DNA from 3 places in the Bacillus cereus group sp. BfR-BA-01383 genome. Region 1 is predicted to be linked to each of the others. Evidence: riboswitches for the same ligand, from Rfam matches in the RefSeq annotation. Region 1 holds a riboswitch; each other region holds the start of a gene.

Region 1 (7,074 bases):
CATATCTAGCACAGATTTTGCACGTTGCATAAGCTGGAAGGCTGTACTGCCGTATGACCATGACAAAGGTTCACTCTTCATTCGACCAGTTTCTGAAATGAAAGAAAAATCCCAGCCACTAAAGTTGGTCTTTGCACTTTCTAATAGAGTTAAAAATAATGGATCACATTTCATAAGTTTGTCCTCCTATTTTTTAAATGAGTGAAATGATGAGAAAAGAAAAAGGGAGGACCTCTTATAAAAGTGAAGCAGTTTTACGTTTCGTGTTCGAATAGATTCATAGAAATTTGCTCCTTGTGAGAATGGTTATTTATATATTCGGGATTTTTGAGTAAAAATCCTTTGAAGTTATAAGAGAAGGCAGTTGTTTAATGAAAAAATGGATTGAGTTTGTCGTGTAATTGTTCATTCATATGCTATAAAAAATAATTTTATTTACTCCATAAAATGGTAAAATTATGTTGGAGGTGAAATTGTGAAAAGATTTAGTATATTATCAATAACCTTGATGATTTTTGGACTGTTATTGTTTGGATTAAATTGGATAATAGATGGCTATTCTGAGCCTATTGTCCTTTTGGGTTATATCTCTTTTTTAGTCGGCATTGTTCTAAGTTTTATCGCGATTGTTAAACGTGAAGATGGAACCTTAAAATTCATATCACTTATTTCTTTCTTCGTTGTGATGTTTTTAATTACTTGGTTTGAGTCGTTTCAGGTACTACGAATTATTACGTGGTTAAAAAATATCTATTAAAATCTAAAATGTCGGTAAAAATGGGGAACCTTAAATTTAGGTTTCCCTTTAATTTATTCAATTATCAATATTAAAATTAACAGAGCCATTAATAAAAGAAATATATATATACTGAATATAAAAACTTTTAATTCTTTGAAAATATTTTATAATTTAGTATTGTTTATATATGAAATGTTTTGTTTGTACGAAAGAGGGATAAGGTGTTATATGAAAAGAATGAAAAATGTAATGTTGCTAGTGTTATGTTTCTTATGTTTAAGTGGTTGTAATTATGAAGATGAAGATCAGGTAAAAAAATATGTGAAAAAAAAGCACGGAATCGATGTGGTTGTAACAAATTGGGGTGCTATACATGAAGGGAATATGGGACATACATACCATACTGTTCAAGCGAAAAACAACAAAAATATTCAATTTAGAGTAGAGGTAAATGGCATCATCTATTCAAGAATAAAAGGTGATGAATACGAATACGGGAAAAACACATATGAGGAATATAAGAAATTCAAACCAATGCTAGAAGAAATTAAAAAATTAGGTTACGTGGAATCTGAAACTGAAAATACTCTCCAATATATATTGGATGATGATAATACAGGGGGAAAACCAACTGATAAGTTATTATTAACTTTAAAAACAAGTGATAAGATTGATTACAGTCAATTTGAATCAAAAGAATTAGATTGTTTATATGCTCTATTCCAATTCATTCAGAAGAGTAATAGAAAGATAACAGAACTTGAAATTGAGGATCAAAATGGTGAATCTATAGGCTTCCCTTTTAATAATGTGCAAAAAGCTATAACGAAAGAAGAACTGCTTCTAACAATGAAAAATACCGTAAGCAGTTATTGGACATATTTGATTCAAACTCAAACAAAAGTAGGAGAAAGGTTAAATGAAATTCAAAATGATCGCTTTGTAATTAAAGATATTACATGTCCACACCCGAAAGGAGGCAATTGTCCAGAGTATAAATTGACTTTAGTTTTTAATGACAGTGAGATTAAATATCAAAATGATTCTTATGTAATAGAGGATTTGAGAAAGGTGGTTACTATCCTTAAAGAAGAACTATATAATGAGAAATTTGACATATTTTTAACGAACAAGGATGGAACAAGTTATTCACTCTGGCTATCATCAGAAACAATCAAGAAAAGTAATAATATAGAAGAACTTATAAAATAATGGTATAAAGAAGAAATTTAAAACACTTTTTACGTGTGATATTTCTTTATTCAAAAGGAAAAAACGCTTATACTTCATTTTTGAAGCATAAGCGTTTTTGTTTAAAATACTTAAAAAGAAAAATCTTTTGGTAAAGTACCATTTTTTATCACCGTTCTTAACCCATGTTTTATAATCCAAGGGTTAACAGGATGCTGTTTATCACGCAATTGCTGCAACCATTGAAAAACGAGTTCTTTATCTTCTTTCGTAATATCGTTAATATGATTAGCTACAGATTTTTGAACGTATTTAGAAGGATCATTCATTAATGGTTCAAGAAGCTTTAAATTGTTCTTAAAATCACCTTTCAGAGCTCCAATTTTTTTTGCCCAAGGAAGTCTTGGTCTAGTACCTTCTGACACTAATCGCCTAATGTGGCTGTTTTCGTCATGTATCCACTGTTGTAATATGTTTAGTGTGTCTTCATGATATGTTTCAAGAAAAGGACGAATGGCATATTCAGCAGTATTCCTTTTTGTTATTTCATACATAGCATTGAATGAGGATTCAAAATCGTTAAGTCCATATTTTTCAACGTATTTTGCAATAGGCATATACATGTATCCGTTTGTAAATGTGCCTACTTCTGTTGTATTTTCTGGTCCTAATGTTTTCAGTAATATATGTATTGCTTCCTTAAAATCTTTTTGTAATGCATTGTGTAATTCATCTGCTATTACTTCAATACGTTGCTTTAACTCTAAATTTTCAACTTTATATGTAACAGAAGCTACAAAATTTCTTTTAGAGAAATGGGGATTGTGTTTACAAATAGAATCAGCCATTTTTTCTGCTAATTCTTCATTAAATAAAAATTTCAATGGAACATATTTACCCATTTTTTCACCTCATTAGTCAAATGAAAACAATTTTTATTTTTTAATCGACAACCCATAAACCAAAGTCTCACTCGGAGTCGTAATACTAAAACCAGTCGTCTTATAATCAAGTTTCACCGTATCACCAGTATAGTCTTTCGTGAATGAATCCATTTGTACGATAAGATCTGTATCTTCATATACAACATCATCTGCATTATATGTATCCCAAATTAAATCCACATCAACGAAAATACTACAAGAGTTTGTCATTGTTCCTCTAATACGAACGATTTTTTTGCCTTCACGTTCTAATCTATGTATAGCTGCTTTTGCTTCATCAGTAATACGAATGTTCATGTAATCCCAACCTTTATGTATATTTCCTTTATTATTGCAAAAACAAAAGAAATAGGGAAGTAAAGAGGGTTGTAATAAAAAACGAGCAAACAAATTTGTTTGCTCGTTTTACTTTATTTTAGTTCACATTTATCAAGAGGAATCACTTTTGTTTTTTTCGTAAATTTATAACCTAACCATAGTACTAAGAAAAGTGGTAAACCGATGTAAGAAACGAATACACCGTTCCAATCGATAGATTCTCCCGTAAATGCGCCATAGTTTTGTCCTAAAATGACAATGACACAAAGTGCAAATGCAAAGATTGGACCGAACGGGAACCATTTTGCTCGGTAAGGTAAGTCTTTTAAATCTTTTCCTTGTGCGATATATGCTTTACGGAAACGATAATGACTAATTGCAATTCCAACCCATGCGATAAAGCCAGACATTCCGGATGCGTTTAATAACCAAATGTATACAACGCCGTCACCGAATAAAGAAGCAATGAAAGCGACACTACCGACAATCGATGTTACGATTAATGCGTTAACAGGTACGCCACGGCTATCCAATTTACCTAAGAACTTTGGTGCTTTTCCTTGGCGAGCTAAATCCCAAAGCATACGAGTTGATGCATACATACCAGAGTTACCAGCAGATAAAACGGCCGTTAAAATAACAGCGTTCATAACAGAAGCAGCGAAGGCAACGCCCGCTTTTTCAAAAATAAGTGTAAATGGACTTACTGTTACATCACTTGCGGCAAGGCTTTCAGTTGTGTAAGGAATTAATAAACCGATAACGAGAATCGCAAGGATATAGAATAAAAGAATACGCCAAAAGATCGAACGAATTGCTTTTGGAATATTACGCTCTGGATCAGCAGTTTCACCAGCAGCTACTCCTAATAATTCAGTTCCTTGGAATGAGAAACCAGCGGCCATAAATACACCGATAATTGCCATAATACCGCCGTTAAATGGTGCATCTGCAACAGTGAAATTTTTAAATCCAACAAATTCGCCGCCCATAATACCGAAAATCATCATAAAACCGACAATTAAAAAGATAATAATAGTAACTACTTTAATAAGTGCGAACCAATATTCAGATTCACCAAAACCTTTAACAGATAAATAGTTTAAGAGAAAAATAATAGCTAAACAAAGGCCACTCCAAACGAGTGAAGGTGTATCTGGAAACCAAAATTTCATAATTAACGATACAGCTGCGAGTTCAGCCGCTATCGTAATTGCCCAGTTATACCAATAGTTCCATCCAAGTGCGAAACCAAGTGATGGATCAACAAATTTTGTTGCATACGTGCTAAAAGAGCCAGTAACAGGCATGTATGCTGCGAGTTCAGCTAAGCTTGTCATTAAGAAATAAACCATAATACCAATTGCGGCGTATGCAACTAGTGCACCACCGGGTCCAGCTGAGTGGATGACGCCACCGCTGGCAAGAAATAATCCGGTACCAATTGTACCACCGAGAGAAATCATTGTAAGGTGTCTTGATTTTAAACTACGTTTTAATTCACCTTTTCCTTGTGTAGTTTGCGTTTTAGAGGTAGTTTGATTCGTTGCGCTATTCATGTTCAACACTCCTTTTCTTGTAAGATAGGAAGGAGCGGGGGGAGAAAAGTACAAAAAACCGCCAAAGGAATTTGGCGGAACGTTTCACAAATAACCACCCCATCATACCCTTCCGTTAAGATAGCACCCCACGTTTACACGGTAATTTTGTAAACGTGACAGTTCTGTTCCTTTCGGAGACAGCCCCAGCTTATAGTTCCAGAGAAGAAATATAAACTTCGGCAACTTTTCCTTTCAAACGGAGTCGGTGACATTCTCTGTGTCTCGTCCATTTTACTTTTAAAAGTCGCAACCTCTACCTCATCGGACTGATGAGGATTTATATATTGCTAAGATTTTTAATATATCGCAATTGTAATCACTTTCTGAATATATTGCAAGGAATTTTGTTAGGAAAAGTCAAAAAATATCGGTTATTGTTTAGGAAACGCTTGCAAAACTCCACCCGAACCTACTGTTATGTAACAAAAAAATAAATAAAGAAATTGTTATACAAATGTTTCGCAAAAAATAATGAAAAATCCTCTAAAATTAAAAGAAAATTCGGAAAATATAATTCGACATTCATAATGTGGTCATATTTTTTGTTATAATGAGATAAACGTTTAAAGGAAAAGGGGAAATCATTGTGAAATTAGAAACGGAAAGGCTCTATATAGTACCATGTACAGAAGAGATGTTTCGTGTTGCTGAAAAACAATGGTATAACAGTGGTCCGCATATTATAGGCCATGTAGAACATGTAAAAGAAGATACGGCTTTATTACCTTGGGGCGCATGGTATGTCATTCGAAAAGAAGATGACATCGTACTAGGGGATATAGGGTTTAAAGGGAAACCAAGCGAGAATAGTACAGTAGAAGTTGGTTACGGTTTTATTGAGAAATATTGGAATAAAGGATATGCTACAGAATCTGTAGCTGAATTAATAAAGTGGGCTTTTCAGACAGGAAAAGTAGAAACGGTTATTGCAGAGACACTTCTAGATAATTATGGTTCAATCCGTGTATTAGAAAAATTACATATGAAGAGAGTAGAAGCTACAGAAACGATGATCAATTGGAAAATAGAAAAATACCGCTCGAAATAAATCGGGCGGTATTTTTGTAATTAAGGTAGTATTTGTTTTTGATCTGTCGGGTATCCAATTGTCGAATGTTTCGAATGATTACGGACAGCAATAAAAATAGATATAATAACGACAAGACCAACTGCCACGTAAGAAAGTGAAATAATAGTTGGATCCACTTTAAATGTTGTAAGTAGTGTACGTATATTCGTAAAAATAATAAGGCCACCAACTAATACGCCAAGTAAATGAGATGGAACGATGCGTACTAACCATGCTGCAATTGGAGCTGCGACAATACCGCCAAGCATTAAGGAGAATACCCAAACCCAGCTTACTTGTTCCCAGCCAAGTGAGATGAAGAAGCCGATTGTTGCAGCGAGTGAAACAGGAAATTCACTCGTATCTACAGATCCAATCACTTTTCTAGCTTCATTTCCTCTTGCAAGTAGCACAGGTGTCGTAATTGGACCCCAGCCACCACCGCCAGTTGAATCGACGAATCCAGCGAATAAACCGAGCGGTACAAGTTGTTTGGCAGACATGCGTTTTTTTGAAGTGGCAATTTGCTTTTGAATAAGAAATCGTAATAAAATATAAACCCCTAAAGTGAATAAAAATATTGAAATGTACGGTTTAATCACATTGCCAGGTAAATTACTTAAAAAACATGCCCCAATAAATGCACCAATTGCTCCTGGTAATGTAAGCCTGGAAACGGTATATTTATCCACGTTTCCAAATTTAATGTGAGATGCACCAGAAGCAGCAGTTGTAACGACTTCAGCTAAGTGAACAGAAGCGGAAGCTACAGCCGGTGCGATACCAAACATTAATAATAGAGAAGTAGAGGTTACCCCATACGCCATTCCGAGTGCTCCATCAATCAATTGAGCGAAAAATCCAATAATAGCAAATACAATTAATTTCTGCATAAATATTCCCCCTGTAATAAATAAATGAAAAAGGCACTTTTCCCATATGAGAAAAGTGCCTTTGGTTTTTCCAATCAGCAATATTGAAATTTGTTTTATTATAATACATATTAATCGTATAAAACAACTGGGTTTTAAAGTTTTTTGAATTGAATGAAAGAAAAATAAAATATACAATAAAAGGATGGAGAGAAAGGGGAGAAGGACATGTTAGTATTTGATCATCTCGTTCACGCAGTGCATTGCACACCGGAGGAAGCAGCAAAACAAATGCAGGAGCGTGGATTTCATACTGCATTAGGCGGACGACATACAAACT
Region 2 (7,074 bases), on a different contig from region 1:
CTAACCAATGAAACTGAATCGCCTGCCTTGTCGTAATATCGATTACATCACGTCCATAGTCCTCAGCGATAGAAGCAAGAACTTCTGCCTGTGCATTTGTAATAATCCCAGAAGGAATATTAACACGCATCATAAAATATCCAGCTTCTTTCGGACGTTGTAAATACAATCCCGCCCACTTAAAGGAATCCCACTCCTCTTTCGGAATAGATTCAAATCCATTCTCCGCATAGTAAGGAATATCATTAAAAATTTCTAATCCATCTTTTTGTAATTTATTTTTCTCAGTCTGATTTAATTTTTCATTGTTAGCCCATACTTTTTCATAACTCATTTTTAAATCCCCCTATATAAAACTACGCTCTTGTAGGTACTTCACGATTTGTTCTGCACATTCTTCAATAGAATACTTGTGCGTTTCTACAATTAATTCTGCTTGTTTCGGCTCTTCATACGGTGAATCAACACCAGTAAATTCTTTAATATCACCTTGCCTTGCTTTTTTGTATAGCCCTTTTGGATCACGTTTTTCACACTCTTCAATTGGACATTTCACAAACACTTCTATAAATTCATCTGCAGCTAATAGATCTCTAACTTGTTTTCGATCTACTCGAAATGGCGAAATGAACGCCGTAAGGACAACAGTTCCTTGATCTACAAATAGCTTCGACACTTCGCCAATACGCCTTATATTTTCCATGCGATCACTTTCTGAAAAACCTAAGTCTTTATTTAAACCGTGGCGAATGTTATCCCCATCTAATACATAGTTTCCGATATTCTTTTCAAATAGTTTCCGAGCGACCACATTCGCTACGGTAGATTTACCTGAAGCCGATAAACCAGTAAACCAAACTACAAAACTATGATGCCCATTCTTCACTCTTCTCTCATCTTTTGAAATAGAAGCTGTATGCCAAGTAATATTCGTATCCATCTCATTCTCTCCCTATTCTGTTACTACTTCTTTTATTAACCCTTTAATTAACACATCTACTACTTCTTTACGACTAAATGTACTTGGCGGAATCTCACCATTTCTTAACATCTCTCTTACTTTCGTACCCGATAAAATGACATGATCCTCTTTTCCGTGCGGACATGTTTTCGTTGAAGCCATAGCTTCACATTTCGTGCAGTAAAAACTATGTTCAAAGAATAGCGGTGTAATCCCTAACTCTTCTACTGTAAAATTCGTAAAGATGTCTTGTGCTTCATACGTTCCGTAATAGTCTCCTACCCCAGCATGATCACGTCCTACAATAAAATGTGTACAACCGAAATTTTTTCTTACTAGCGCATGAAATATCGCTTCACGTGGCCCGGCATAGCGCATTGCTGCGGGAAATACCCCTAAAAAAACGCGATTTGCCGGATAATAATTTTGCAGTAATACTTCATAACTTTCCATCCTTACATCAGCTGGAATATCATCTGATTTCGTTTCGCCAACGAGCGGATTTAAAAAGAGACCATCTACAATTTCAAGAGCCGACTTTTGAATGTATTCATGAGCTCGATGCACTGGGTTTCTTGTTTGGAATCCCACTACTGTTTTCCAGCCACGTTTTTTAAATTCTTCCCTCGTTTCAATTGGATCTAAGTGATAAGACGGAAATTGATTATTTTCAAGGCGCTTTATAAGAGTAATAGCCCCTCCAACGTAAACGTTCGGTCGCTCATATAATTTTTTCACTCCTGGATGAGCCTCATCCGTCGTTTTGTATACGAGTAACGCTTCTTTTTCTTTATCCGGTACAAAAATATCTTCGATTTGAATGACACCATATATATTTCCATCGTTAACAAGCTTTACTTCCTCTCCAACTTCCAGCCTCTCTGCTACATCTTCTGTTATCGGCAATGTAATTGGTATACTCCATATGCTCCCATTTGCTAAACGAAGGGTTTCTACGACCGAATCATAATCATTCTTTCCTAAAAACCCTGTAAGTGGGCTATATCCACCTGTCGCTAACAGCTCTAAATCACTTAACGCAATTTTGTCTAATTTAATTTCTTTTTCAATTTGTGATACGTCGTATGTCTCATCTATACGGTTTACTAATTCGTTTCTTGTACTCATTTTCTATATCCTCTCTTAGCTTTATTTTTCAATTTATCTTATTGATAATGAAGACCACATTCTGTTTTCACTTTGCCAGCCCATCTACCATCTCTTGAATCGCCACCATCTACAGGTAACGTACACTTCTCACACCCAATACTTGGATACCCAACATCATGCAGTGGATTATATGGCAAACTGTGTTTGTATACATATCGCCAAACTTCTTTCCAAGTCCAATGAATGAGCGGACAAATTTTAATAGATTGAAAACGATGATCTTGATTTATAAAGTTTGTATGTTTGCGAGTTTCTGATTGTTCCCTTCTTAATCCTGATATCCAAGCTTTTTCATGTGCTAGTGATTTTTCTAACGGTAAAATTTTTCTAATCTTACAGCAAAGGTTCGGATTACTTTCCCACAATTTTTCTCCATGAAGCTTCGCCTGTTCTTCAAGTGTAATTTCTGGCTGTTTTTCTATAATATTTAATGAAGGAAATCGTTCCTTCACCTTTTGAATTAATTCATACGTTTCTTGAAAATGAACATTTGTATCCAAAAATACAACTTTAGCAGATGGATTTACTTGGTTTATAAGATGTAGTAACACCATACCCTCCACTCCAAAGCTACATGCGTATACGATTTCACCTTTATATTCTTTATAAGCCCAACTTAATACTGATAACGCGCCTTTCGTTTCATCTTCTTCTGAAAATGAAACGCTATTTTCTTCCCACGTTTCATACGTCAACATGTTTTTTCCCCCTGTAAAAGCAAAAAGACGGTTTTAATCTAATAAAATAGATTAAAACCGCCTCTAGTTTTTCTAGTCAGCGCTTTTTACTTTAAACGTACTTTTTCACTTTTCTCTAATTGAATTACTTTTCCATCTTGCACAACAATTGTAATTGAACCATATTTCATATCAGCAAGCATCGCTTGAATCTTCTCAGACACTTCATCAAAATGCTCCCGTACGCTCACGCGAACAGCCCCCCTTTTATTCATAAAAAAAATCTTTCCCATTTCGAAAAGACTGTTCGGTAATATATTTTACCTTATCTTTCAAAATGGATTCCATTTTGCTGGATTTAGCACCTTGCTTTCTATAAGCAGGTTGCCGAGCTTCGTCGGGCCAGTTCCCTCCGCTTCTCTTGATAAGCTTTGTATTTGTATTTTATCACAATTCAGATTTTTTTCAATCCTAGTTTTCCGATATATTTAATTATTTTTCTTTTTTAAAAGGAGTTGCCTTTACTAGACAACTCCTTCTTTCTCATTCACACCAGCTCTTTAATACGTATGCGATCGTTCCCGATAATATTTTCATATGTTTCACGCTCTACAACAATTTGTGATGTCCCACCTTTTGCAAAGACGACAGCTGGTCTCCGAATACGATTATAATTATTCGCCATTGAATACCCATATGCCCCCGTGCAAGAAATTGCTAGTAAATCAGAAGAAGCGACTTTCGGTAGATGAATATCCCAAATCAGCATATCTCCACTCTCACAGCATTTCCCAGCAACCGAAACGAGTTCCTCATTCGCATCATTCCCTCGATTCGCTAACATTGCTTCATAACGAGCGTTATATAAGGCAGGTCTTAAATTATCCGTCATTCCACCATCTACTGAAACATATTTTCTTATGCCAGGAATATCTTTCACCGCTCCGACTGTATAAAGTGTCGTTCCAGCATCACCTACAATACTACGTCCTGGTTCAACCCATATTTCTGGCAATGGATAGTTACATACTGTAAATTGTTCTCTCACTGCACTTGTTACAGCTCGCACATATGTCTCAAGTGTTAATGGCGTATCCGAATCTGTGTAGCGTATTCCGAATCCTCCGCCCACATTCAACACTTTTACTACATAATTTGTTTGCTCTCTCACTTCTTCTAAAAATTGGCGAAGAACTTCAATTGCTCGAACAAATCCAGCCGTTTCAAATATTTGTGATCCGATGTGCGAGTGAATTCCTAGCACATTATAATTTGATTTTTGCAAAGCAAGCTCAATTGCTTGCATCGCTTGACCATTTGAAACACCAAATCCAAATTTCGAATCCTCTTGACCTGTTGTTATATATTCGTGTGTATGTGCCTCTACTCCTGGCGTTACACGGATTAGTATGTTCACAAATTTTCCATGTTGCACTGCTAAGTCATGCAAAATTTCTAATTCTAAGAAATTATCTACTACAAAACAACCAATATTCGCCTGAAGAGCCATAATCATTTCTTCTTCTGTTTTATTATTTCCGTGAAAATGAATGCGCGATGCCGGAAATCCTGCTTGAAGCGCAGTATATAATTCTCCTCCAGAAACAACATCTAAAGACATATTTTCTTCACGAGCTACTCGGCACATCTCCATGCACAAGAACGCCTTGCTAGCATATGCTACTTGATAAGAGAAACCACTTTCTTTAAAAGCACGATGAAACGCACGACATTTCCTACGAATAGACTCTTCATCGTACACATAAAGTGGTGTTCCGTATTGTTTTGCTAGCTGCGTCGTATCGCACCCTCCAATTTCTAAGTGTCCTTGCCCATTGATTCGGCTTGTGCCGTGTAAATACATTTGAATTCCTCCCTTATTTCCTCTAAAACTCATAACCCCAATCTTCTATTCATTGCAGCACGCTTTTAGATAGACAAAAAACGCGCGGAACAATGTTCACACGCGTTTCTTATTAGGAAAAATATATATTGAAAAAATAAACGAGTTGTTATCTTCTCAAAATAAGAAACCGCATCAACATCTCCAAATAGCTCTCCATAAAATAAATCTTATGACAGTACTACATTTATTCAATGTAGTCCCAATATATGAATAAGGTGGTCATTCTTATATTTCGGCAATAGTCCCTTTCAACCTATGATCACAGATTCCACTAAATCTCCCATAGTTTACTCTTTCCTATCGCGGCCTCTACCTTTGAGAGTAGATGAGGTAAGTCTATTTAATTTTCAAACATCTAATTGTTGCTATTAACAATACCAAAGGACCATTTTATTTGTCAAACAATTTTTTATATTGGTTTTTTACAGTTTAGTTTCGTATCATTTGGTAAGCGCTTTACAGATATTTTTGTAATAGTCCATTCTCCTTCTTCATTGTTAAATGTCATACTTATCTTCTCAAACGGAGGAAGTACTTTACCACCTATTCCTGATTCATATTTCGTTATTTCAATTACTGCTTGAAATAAATATGTACCGCTATAAAGTTTTTTTAAACTAATAATTTTAGAACAATCAAACGGTTTTAATTTTCCATATTGTTTCTCAATCGCTTCATTTATTTTTGGAAATAACACAGAATAAAGAGCATCTTCCATGAGCGGTGCATCATATTGTGCTACTGATACACTCGGTGAAACAAAAAGCACAAAACTAATGCATACTATAAGATATAATAATTTTCGCATCATAACCTCCGTACCATTACGCGATACTTTCTATGTTTAACGAATGATAATAATCGCACATAGAAATTCCATTTTATTGTCTCCCACTTCGCTTTTTCTACTCAATTGTTGCAAAAAAAGCCCACAACCCGCTTTTATTTTCGTATAATGATACTCATAGTATAATAATCATAATAATAAAGGACTGTTCGTATATATAAAGTGAGGACCTATTCAAAGGGGTTCACAAGAACTGTCATGCTTTTAGGAGAGGAGTATATTATGCTACAACATCTGTTTCCAAAATTACGATTTGCACTCGTTGCAGTCGTTTTATTATGGATTAAAACATATATTGTGTACAAGCTAGCATTCGATATTAGAATTGATAACTTCTTTGAAGAATTTATGCTTTTTATTAATCCACTAGCTTCGTTACTTTTATTTTTCGGTTTAGCCTTACTTGCATCTAAGCACCGAAACCGGATTATTATTGGAATTAGTTTTGTTCTGTCATTTATTTTATTTGGAAATGCAATGTTTTACGGGTTTTATGATGATTTCGTTACGTTCCCCGTTTTATTCCAAACAAATAATATGGCTGATTTAGGAACGAGTATTAAAGAACTCTTTACGTATAAAACATTACTTTTATTTGCGGATGCAATTATTTTAATATTTATATCACGTAAATTCCCGGCATTTTGTGACAAAACACCACTTTCACGATCTGAGAAGCGCACCTTCTTTAGTGGTGTAACAGCGTTATTAGCACTACAAATTGTTGTTTCAGTTATTTATAAGCCACAAATGTTCTCACGTTCTTTCGATCGTCAAACTGTCGTGAAAAATTTAGGTTTATACACATATCATCTATTTGATATTACACTTCAATCTAAATCTTCAGCTGAACGTGTATTTGCAAGTGGGGACGGATTCTCTGAAATTAAAAACTATACTGACGCAAAAAATAAGCAAGTTGATAAAAACTTATTTGGAGCTGCAAAAGGAAAAAATGTAATTTTAATTTCAATGGAATCTACACAAAATTTTGTTATTAATAAAAAAATAAATGGGAAAGAAATCACTCCGTTTTTAAACGAATTTATTAAAGATAGTTTTTATTTCGATAACTTCTATCATCAAACTGGACAAGGTAAAACTTCTGATGCTGAATTTATCGTGGAAAACTCACTTTATCCGTTAGATCGTGGTTCTGTGTTCTTTACTCATGCAACAAATGAATATACAGCCACACCAGAACAATTAAAGAAATACGGATATTCTTCTGCTATCTTCCATTCAAACGATAAAGCGTTTTGGAATCGTGATGTAATGTATCCTGCGCTTGGATATGATCGTTACTTTAATTTAAGTGACTACGTAGGCACAGAACAAATGTCTGTCGGTTGGGGATTAAAAGATAAAGAGTTCTTTGAACAATCTATTCCAAAGTTAAAATCTTTACCACAACCGTTCTATACAAAATTTATTACTTTAACAAACCATTTTCCGTTTCTTCTAAATCCAGAAGATCAATATGTTGATGAGTTTAATTCGGAAAGTGATGTTG
Region 3 (7,074 bases), on a different contig from region 1:
TTTTTTACATATAAAATAAAATACATAATGAATCCATTTGAAATAAGAGAATCTTCTGTAAGAACGGGCATACAAAATAAAAAAAGAATAAGACAGCACAATCGTTCCATTAATTGACGATAAATCAGCTGACTTCGTTCAAGGCTTAGTTGACGATGCTGTAGAAAAAGGTGCTACGATCGTTATCGGTAACAAACGTGAGCGTAACTTAATTTACCCAACATTAATCGACCACGTAACAGAAGAAATGAAAGTTGCTTGGGAAGAGCCATTTGGCCCAATCCTTCCAATCAGCCGTGTTTCTTCAGATGAACAAGCAATTGAAATTGCTAACAAAATCGAAACTGGTTCTGTGCAAATTAACGGACGCACAGAGCGCGGCCCTGACCACTTCCCATTCATCGGTGTAAAAGAAAAGGTTCAGGCATGGGCGCACAAGGTATTCGTAAGAGCCTTGAGTCTATGACACGTGAAAAAGTAACTGTATTAAACTTAGTTTAATCTTATATTCAGCAGCTGATCTAATATTTAGGTCAGCTGCTTTTTTAATTTCCGATACACTTGTGTATTATGAAGCGGTTTAAATCCTACAGAATTGTATAACCTCTCAGCACTTTCATTTCCTTCTATATAACATAATCTAATATCTTCATACCCGTCTTCTAACAACTTGTTCACACCAAATTGCAAGGCTTTACGACCATATCCATTTCCTTGGTGAATTTGTGCGACCATTAAATTCTCTATTGTTCCTTCTCCTACCGTAACCGATGCAACTAGCTGTTCATTTTCTAAAGCTACATACACGTTACTTTCATTGTTCAATTTGTACTTCTTTATACTATCTTCCAGAGCAAGGTAAGGCTTCATATCATTCATTTCATGCAATTCGTAATAACATTCCTGTACCATTGTTACAAACTGGTCAAAAAATCTATCCTCATATTTAATAAACGTCATATCTGTTTCAGGAAAGCTCCCTCCCTTATATATCAATTCAAGCGATCCCCACCATCTTTCCAATCCCATTTTCTTAGCAAAACCAATAGAACTTTCTAATTCAGTCCTCATATAAGTACATACAAAATCCGGTTTTATTTTAGAAATTAACTCTTCTATTTTCTTATATAGTGCAGAACCAATACCTCTTAAACGAGAACCTGGTGCTACATACACACTTATTTGAACAATAGACTCTTCAGCACTATTTGTATAAAAAGATGAATATGCGAACCCTTTAACCTCATTTTGGATATATAAGAGAAAATGAGTAGCGTTCGACACAATATCATCCAAAGAACCTATCTCCCCTTCTATCCCCGTACTCTTTATTAAATCCAAAATCCCGATTCGATCCTCTTCTTCACTATAAGCACGTATCATTTCAATAATCCCCATTCCCATTAAATAATTAGTAAATCTCCTGTTCAAAATTCATTACATATTTATTCAATGAATCTGTATCAAACCCTCCAACACCACAATAACAAACTCTTCTCTATAATCTGATTTTTGCTATATCCATTGACGTATAAAAATTCATTTGTTACTCTTAAATACGTTAATTTAATATTTAAATCCTCATTCGTATCTCGGTGAGGTAGAGGTTGCAATCATTAAGAGTATCATTTCAGGAGATGTAGTGGCATTGATGAATGAATGAGAAAGGAATGGTTGCCGAAGTAAGTCGTGTCCACCATGCACGCTTGCTGGGTCTGTATTTAATAAGTGCAGAACTGTCACAAACGTTTTCGTTTGTGGAGAGCTATCGAGAGGTATGTCGTGGGTTTCTTATAAGATAGAAAGCATGTAGCGGCAAATTACGTGCTTTTTTTGTTTTGTTTGGGACTTCTCTTCCTGACTTCGGAAGACATACATATCTCCTCGCTTGACTTGGTTATACTAACTTTGGAGGTATTTTCTATGCAGCAAAAAAAATGGGGCTTTTGGGTACTAACAGCTTTCGTTGTTGGTAACATGGTTGGCGCTGGGATTTTCATGGTGCCAAGTACGTTGGCACAAACAGCAAGCCCACTCGGTGTCACTTTAGCTTGGTTAACAACAGGGTTTGGTGTTTTAATGCTAGCTCTTGTTTTCGGTAATTTAGCAATTCGTCGTCCTGATTTAACAACAGGGCCACAAAGTCATGCATATGCTTTATTCTCATCACCAAAAAAGAAAAAAATGGCTGGTTTCAGTATGGTATGGGGATATTGGGTTGCAAACTGGGCAAGTAACGTTGCCATCATTACATCATTTGCGGGATATTTATCACTCTTCTTCCCGATCATGAAAGATACACGACTACTATTTTCAATCGGTTCATTTAACGTAGAAGTTGGAAAACTAATTACATTTACTATTTGTTCCATCTTACTATGGGGAACTCATTTAATTTTAACAAACGGTGTAAGCGGAGCTGGAAAACTAAACTTCATAGCAACTACAACGAAAATAACTGGATTCCTTTTATTCATCATCGTTACTTTATTTGCATTCGAAGCTTCAAAGTTTGGACAATGGTACACACCGATGATCGATAAAGAAGGCGTATCACACGGCCTCCTTTCACAAGTAAATTTAGCTGCTCTTACAACGCTTTGGGCATTTATAGGGATTGAATCGGCGGTTCTTTTATCAAACCGAGCTACCTCTCCCAAAACAGTAAAACGCGCAACAGTTGCAGGATTATTAATTACAGTTGCAATTTACTTAGGAATTACAATTTTAACAATGGGTGTACTTCACGTTGATAAATTACAAGCTTCTGAACGTCCATTAGCAGATGCATTAAACGCTGCAATGGGTCATGGCGGCGGGAAACTTATGGCATTACTTGCTCTTACTTCCCTATTCGGTTCCATATTAGGCTGGATTTTATTAAGCTCAGAAGTACCGTATCAAGCAGCAAAAGAAGGTTTCTTCCCTTCCTTCTTCGCAAAAACAAACAAAAAAGGAAGTCCAATTTACTCATTACGATTAACAAACATTATGTCGCAAGTGTTCTTATTCTCAACATTATCAGGAACAATTGCAGAAGCTTATACATTCGTTATTACCGTATCAACACTGGCCTATCTCATTCCGTATCTCGTCTCACCAATCTTCCAGTTAAAACTAGTCGCAACTGGTGAAACGTATAAAAATGAAATGGGTTCAAGAATTATGGATGGCATAGTCGCAGTGATCGCGCTTTGCTATGCACTATGGGTTATTAAAACAGGCGCATCCGATATAAAAACATTCCTTCTCGGAATTGGTTTATTCGTAATCGGCTTTGCCTTCTATCCATTAATGAATCGTGATCAGAAAAAAAATAACGAAAAGAAAAACGAGCAAGTTGCATAACGCAATTTGCTCGTTTTTTCTTTTATAAAACATATATAATAGAACAAAGAGGTGAAAAACATGTCAATCGAATCATTATGGAGCAGTCGCTTCCAACAACATATTCAAAATATCATTACATACTTTGCACGTATGATTAACGGTTTACTATATAGCTTCATCTTCGTCTCCTGTATAGGTGCTTACTATTACGCAAAGTTTCTTAAAACAGCTCCTTCTACAGGAGTATCCTTATTACTCATTACAATCGTCCTAACAGCGATTATATCGAGATGCCCAATACGTACATTTATTCAAAAACCTGATGCTGTCTATTTACTCGCACTAGAAGAGAAATTAACTTCTTATTTCAAAAAATCTCTTCTATATAATTACATCATTCAGCTTTTCCCATTATTATTTATGTTCCTTATTCTCGTTCCACTTGCCATGCAATCATTACAATTAACTGTACCTTTTTTATGTACAATCTTTATCGTTTTAATGATTACGAAGGCCTGGAATATGTACATACATTGGATGTGGCGTGATAGTCATGAAAAAAGTATATGGCTTATTATACGACTTGCTTGTAACGCACTTATTATTTACATGCTGTTTTATACAGCAAATGTGATCGTATTAGGCGGACTACTTTTACTTCTCGCTTTCCTGCTTCTATACACGAAAAAACAACCTACAAAACGAATACCGTGGGAATACATAATCGAGCAAGAAGAAAAATTGGACATACGCTTTTATCAATTTGCTAGCATCTTCACTGATGTGCCGCAGCTAAAAAAACAAGTAAACGGCAGAAAATGGCTTTCCAATTGGATCGAACCTTTACTACATAAAAAACAAGCTACTTTCTTCTATTTACATACACTATCATTTTTACGCGGCAATGATTATTTTGGTATATATATTCGCTTAGGGTTAATCGGCGCTTTCACCCTATATTTTGTTCCAAATATATACGTAAAAGGCGCCATCGCTTACGTCTTCCTATATATGATTTCTATGCAGCTTCGTTCTCTATGGAAATATTTTTCGGGAAATATTATTGTAGCATTATATCCGATTACTACTGAAGAAAAAATGAACCAATTTCTCAGCTTAATTTTCATATTAATAAGCATTCAATTAATTGTTTTTTCAACTGTTGTACTCGTTGCTACAGGACAATTTCTACATAGTGTTATCATTATAATTGCCGGATTACTCTGGATCAAATTTATTATTGTACCAAAAACGAAGAAACGAATTTCTTCATTTTAACGAAAAAGAGGCTGTACATAGCAGCCTCTTTTCTCGTCCTAAAATTTCTTATCACTATTCATAGGCAGCTCTCATATAGTGAAAATGACTATACAATTCCAATCCATAAGTTAAATAATGATTTTACACATATATAAATAAAAAAGATGGGATCCCTATTATGAACAACAATCCACCTTCACCGCCCCAAAACCCGGCAGAAACGAATAACCGTGAAGTGCCCTTATAAACATTACGTGTTATCGGACTTATTGTACTTATTAGTGGCTACATATTAGTAGGCACGTTAAAAAACCTTTTACTACAGCCAAATACCACTCCAAATTTAGCTGTAGTGGATCCGTTTTAAAAAGAAAAACATATCCTTCTTCTTTAAAGAATGTAACAATCGATTCATTCGGTTGGGCGAATTTTGTGAAGTTATGGATACAGCCATCCCCGTATTAAAATGTGAGTTTTTATAAAAGGAGAAGAACCATGAAACGCAACCTAGAAAAAAGGCTTTCCTATCTATACACAGGTGAGTTATTTTCAGTCATTATTTTTATTTTCACAAGTTCCTTACTTAATTATGCTTATCCTACATTACATTTATATTCCCTATACTCTTTTTGGGTCTCATTTCTTCTTTTAGAGTTTATCTTATTACAAGGAACGGTTTACTGGTATGTAAAGTGGAAAAGACTAAAAAAAGAAAAAACATCTGTTACACCTATTGGGGTTATTCAATATTTAAAAATGCTACAAAAAATAAATATAGGATTGATTATCACGGGACTTATTATGTTTATTATTGATTTTTCAATTTGGTATCCTCACTTACCTGTAGGCGGGATATCATTCGCCCTATTTATTTATTTATTTATGTGTTTGCATTATTTGAGTATATTAACTATTATCATATTCAGCTTTCATATGATAACGCCTCTGATATTAAATATTTGATAAAATCAAAAAAACTAAAACAGTCCTGTATGAGTAAAGATTTTCAACGTATTTCATAAAGTGAAACTATAATCAGCCCGCACCAATCGGGCTTTTACGGGCAGTTGATCTCCCACCTAAGCTCTTTGCTCCAGCCGAATTTTGAGGTGGGAGTTTTACTGCCCACAAATAGCGGGATAAAATATTAGATTCCACTTATGAAGACTTTAAGCCAATAAGAACTAAGTAATTTTTATGAATGAAAAAGAAGGTACTACATCCTTAGTAGTACCTTCTTCACATACAGATGCAAACTATTATTTAATTACTTCATCCATATGGTTTTTCAAGTTTAATAAATACTGCTCAATATTCGGATTCTTCACCACATCATAACAAGCAAAACTCTTTAACGGATTCATACCGAGAAACTTCTGCACACGATGTAAATGACTAAGCGTTGATTCTAAACTTTCCCCTTCAAAGAACTTCGTCTTATCCCCAAATGCTTTTTCAGGTGCATTCCAAGTTGTAGAAAACATATACTGCTTCTCTTTTAATAAACCACCTGTTCCATATTCATCTGCACCTTCAAAGAACAAACCGTATTCATATACTTCATCCATATACGTTTTAAATAATCCAGGAACACTAAACCAGTAAATTGGTGTTTGATAAATCACAACATCCGCCCATAAAAGCTTTCCTTGTTCGTCCTTAATACTATATCCATCTTGAATCGTTGTTGTTTTCACATGATGACTCTCGCTTAATACCGTTACCATACAATCAACTAACGTTTTATTTAATCTTCCTTCCTTTGTACCGTATTTTTCATGTCCATTTATAATCAATATATTTTTCATCGCTTTTCTCTCCCTTATTTTTATTCCTCGGCTATTAATCCCAGTTGCTGTTTCAGTGTAAGATTATCTTCTAAATGCCAATCTTCCGTTATCTTTCCGTCCTTCACATGTAAAATATCAATCGCAAAAAAATTGATTTTTTTATCATTATGCGTTCCTGTAAAAGAAAGACGAGCTGTTACTTTATCTCCAACAACTAATAAATCTTCAATCTCACAATGTATATCAGGAACAACTTTACGAAAATTTTGTGCTGCAAACTTTAATCCTTCAACGCCTTGTGGGCGACCTTTTGGTAACGTATTATCAAAAAAGTTTTCAGTAACAGTCTGCGGAATAAGTTCCTCTTTACCTGTATCCCAAAATGCATAAAAACGCTGCGCTGCATGCACGATTTCTGTCGCTTCCTTTTTACTGAGTGAAGGATCAATCGTCATTACTTTTGGCTTTGGCATTTCTTTTAATAACTGGATTTCAGCTTTTTGTTCCCCACTACACGCTACAAGCACAATACAAATGACAAAAAAACTAAGGAACGCAAACAACTTTTTCATACTCATGGAAATCACCTCCTCATACAAACCCTTTGTATTTCGTATTGCTATTGTATATGCACTAACTTCCTTTATGGAAGTAGTGATATTTTTTTCATATAGTTACCAAAAGTATAGTTTTG

What was found. Region 1 has a riboswitch for lysine ahead of MR065_RS06380 (amino acid permease). Riboswitches for the same ligand answer to the same signal wherever they lie in the genome.
Positions count from the first base shown of each region.
Region 2: it holds a riboswitch for lysine, as region 1 does, so the genes downstream of both, lysA (diaminopimelate decarboxylase) here and MR065_RS06380 (amino acid permease) in region 1, are expected to answer to the same signal.
Region 3: it holds a riboswitch for lysine, as region 1 does, so the genes downstream of both, MR065_RS09815 (amino acid permease) here and MR065_RS06380 (amino acid permease) in region 1, are expected to answer to the same signal.

Region 1 is NZ_JAKUFP010000004.1:169,533-176,606, reverse strand. Features, by position in the region: gene MR065_RS06405 (class I SAM-dependent methyltransferase) at 1-174, opposite strand, end outside; gene MR065_RS06400 (hypothetical protein) at 476-757, shown strand; gene MR065_RS06395 (hypothetical protein) at 968-1,951, shown strand; gene MR065_RS06390 (DNA alkylation repair protein) at 2,062-2,832, opposite strand; gene MR065_RS06385 (iron-sulfur cluster biosynthesis family protein) at 2,866-3,171, opposite strand; gene MR065_RS06380 (amino acid permease) at 3,285-4,751, opposite strand; lysine riboswitch at 4,865-5,057, opposite strand; gene MR065_RS06375 (GNAT family N-acetyltransferase) at 5,380-5,841, shown strand; gene MR065_RS06370 (sulfite exporter TauE/SafE family protein) at 5,862-6,755, opposite strand; gene MR065_RS06365 (VOC family protein) at 6,963-7,074, shown strand, end outside.
Region 2 is NZ_JAKUFP010000012.1:24,065-31,138, reverse strand. Features, by position in the region: gene MR065_RS13540 (nitrite/sulfite reductase) at 1-334, opposite strand, end outside; gene cysC (adenylyl-sulfate kinase) at 347-940, opposite strand; gene sat (sulfate adenylyltransferase) at 953-2,089, opposite strand; gene MR065_RS13525 (phosphoadenylyl-sulfate reductase) at 2,128-2,829, opposite strand; gene MR065_RS13520 (YezD family protein) at 2,916-3,059, opposite strand; SAM riboswitch class I at 3,131-3,239, opposite strand; gene lysA (diaminopimelate decarboxylase) at 3,356-4,672, opposite strand; lysine riboswitch at 4,853-5,034, opposite strand; gene MR065_RS13510 (DUF3888 domain-containing protein) at 5,124-5,522, opposite strand; gene MR065_RS13505 (LTA synthase family protein) at 5,784-7,074, shown strand, end outside.
Region 3 is NZ_JAKUFP010000007.1:124,395-131,468, forward strand. Features, by position in the region: partial or broken gene MR065_RS09805 (aldehyde dehydrogenase family protein) at 92-501, shown strand; gene MR065_RS09810 (GNAT family N-acetyltransferase) at 529-1,383, opposite strand; lysine riboswitch at 1,594-1,776, shown strand; gene MR065_RS09815 (amino acid permease) at 1,924-3,348, shown strand; gene MR065_RS09820 (ABC transporter permease) at 3,409-4,608, shown strand; partial or broken gene MR065_RS09825 (hypothetical protein) at 4,769-4,957, shown strand; partial or broken gene MR065_RS09830 (general stress protein) at 5,086-5,612, shown strand; gene MR065_RS09835 (NAD(P)H-dependent oxidoreductase) at 5,850-6,398, opposite strand; gene MR065_RS09840 (ester cyclase) at 6,419-6,958, opposite strand.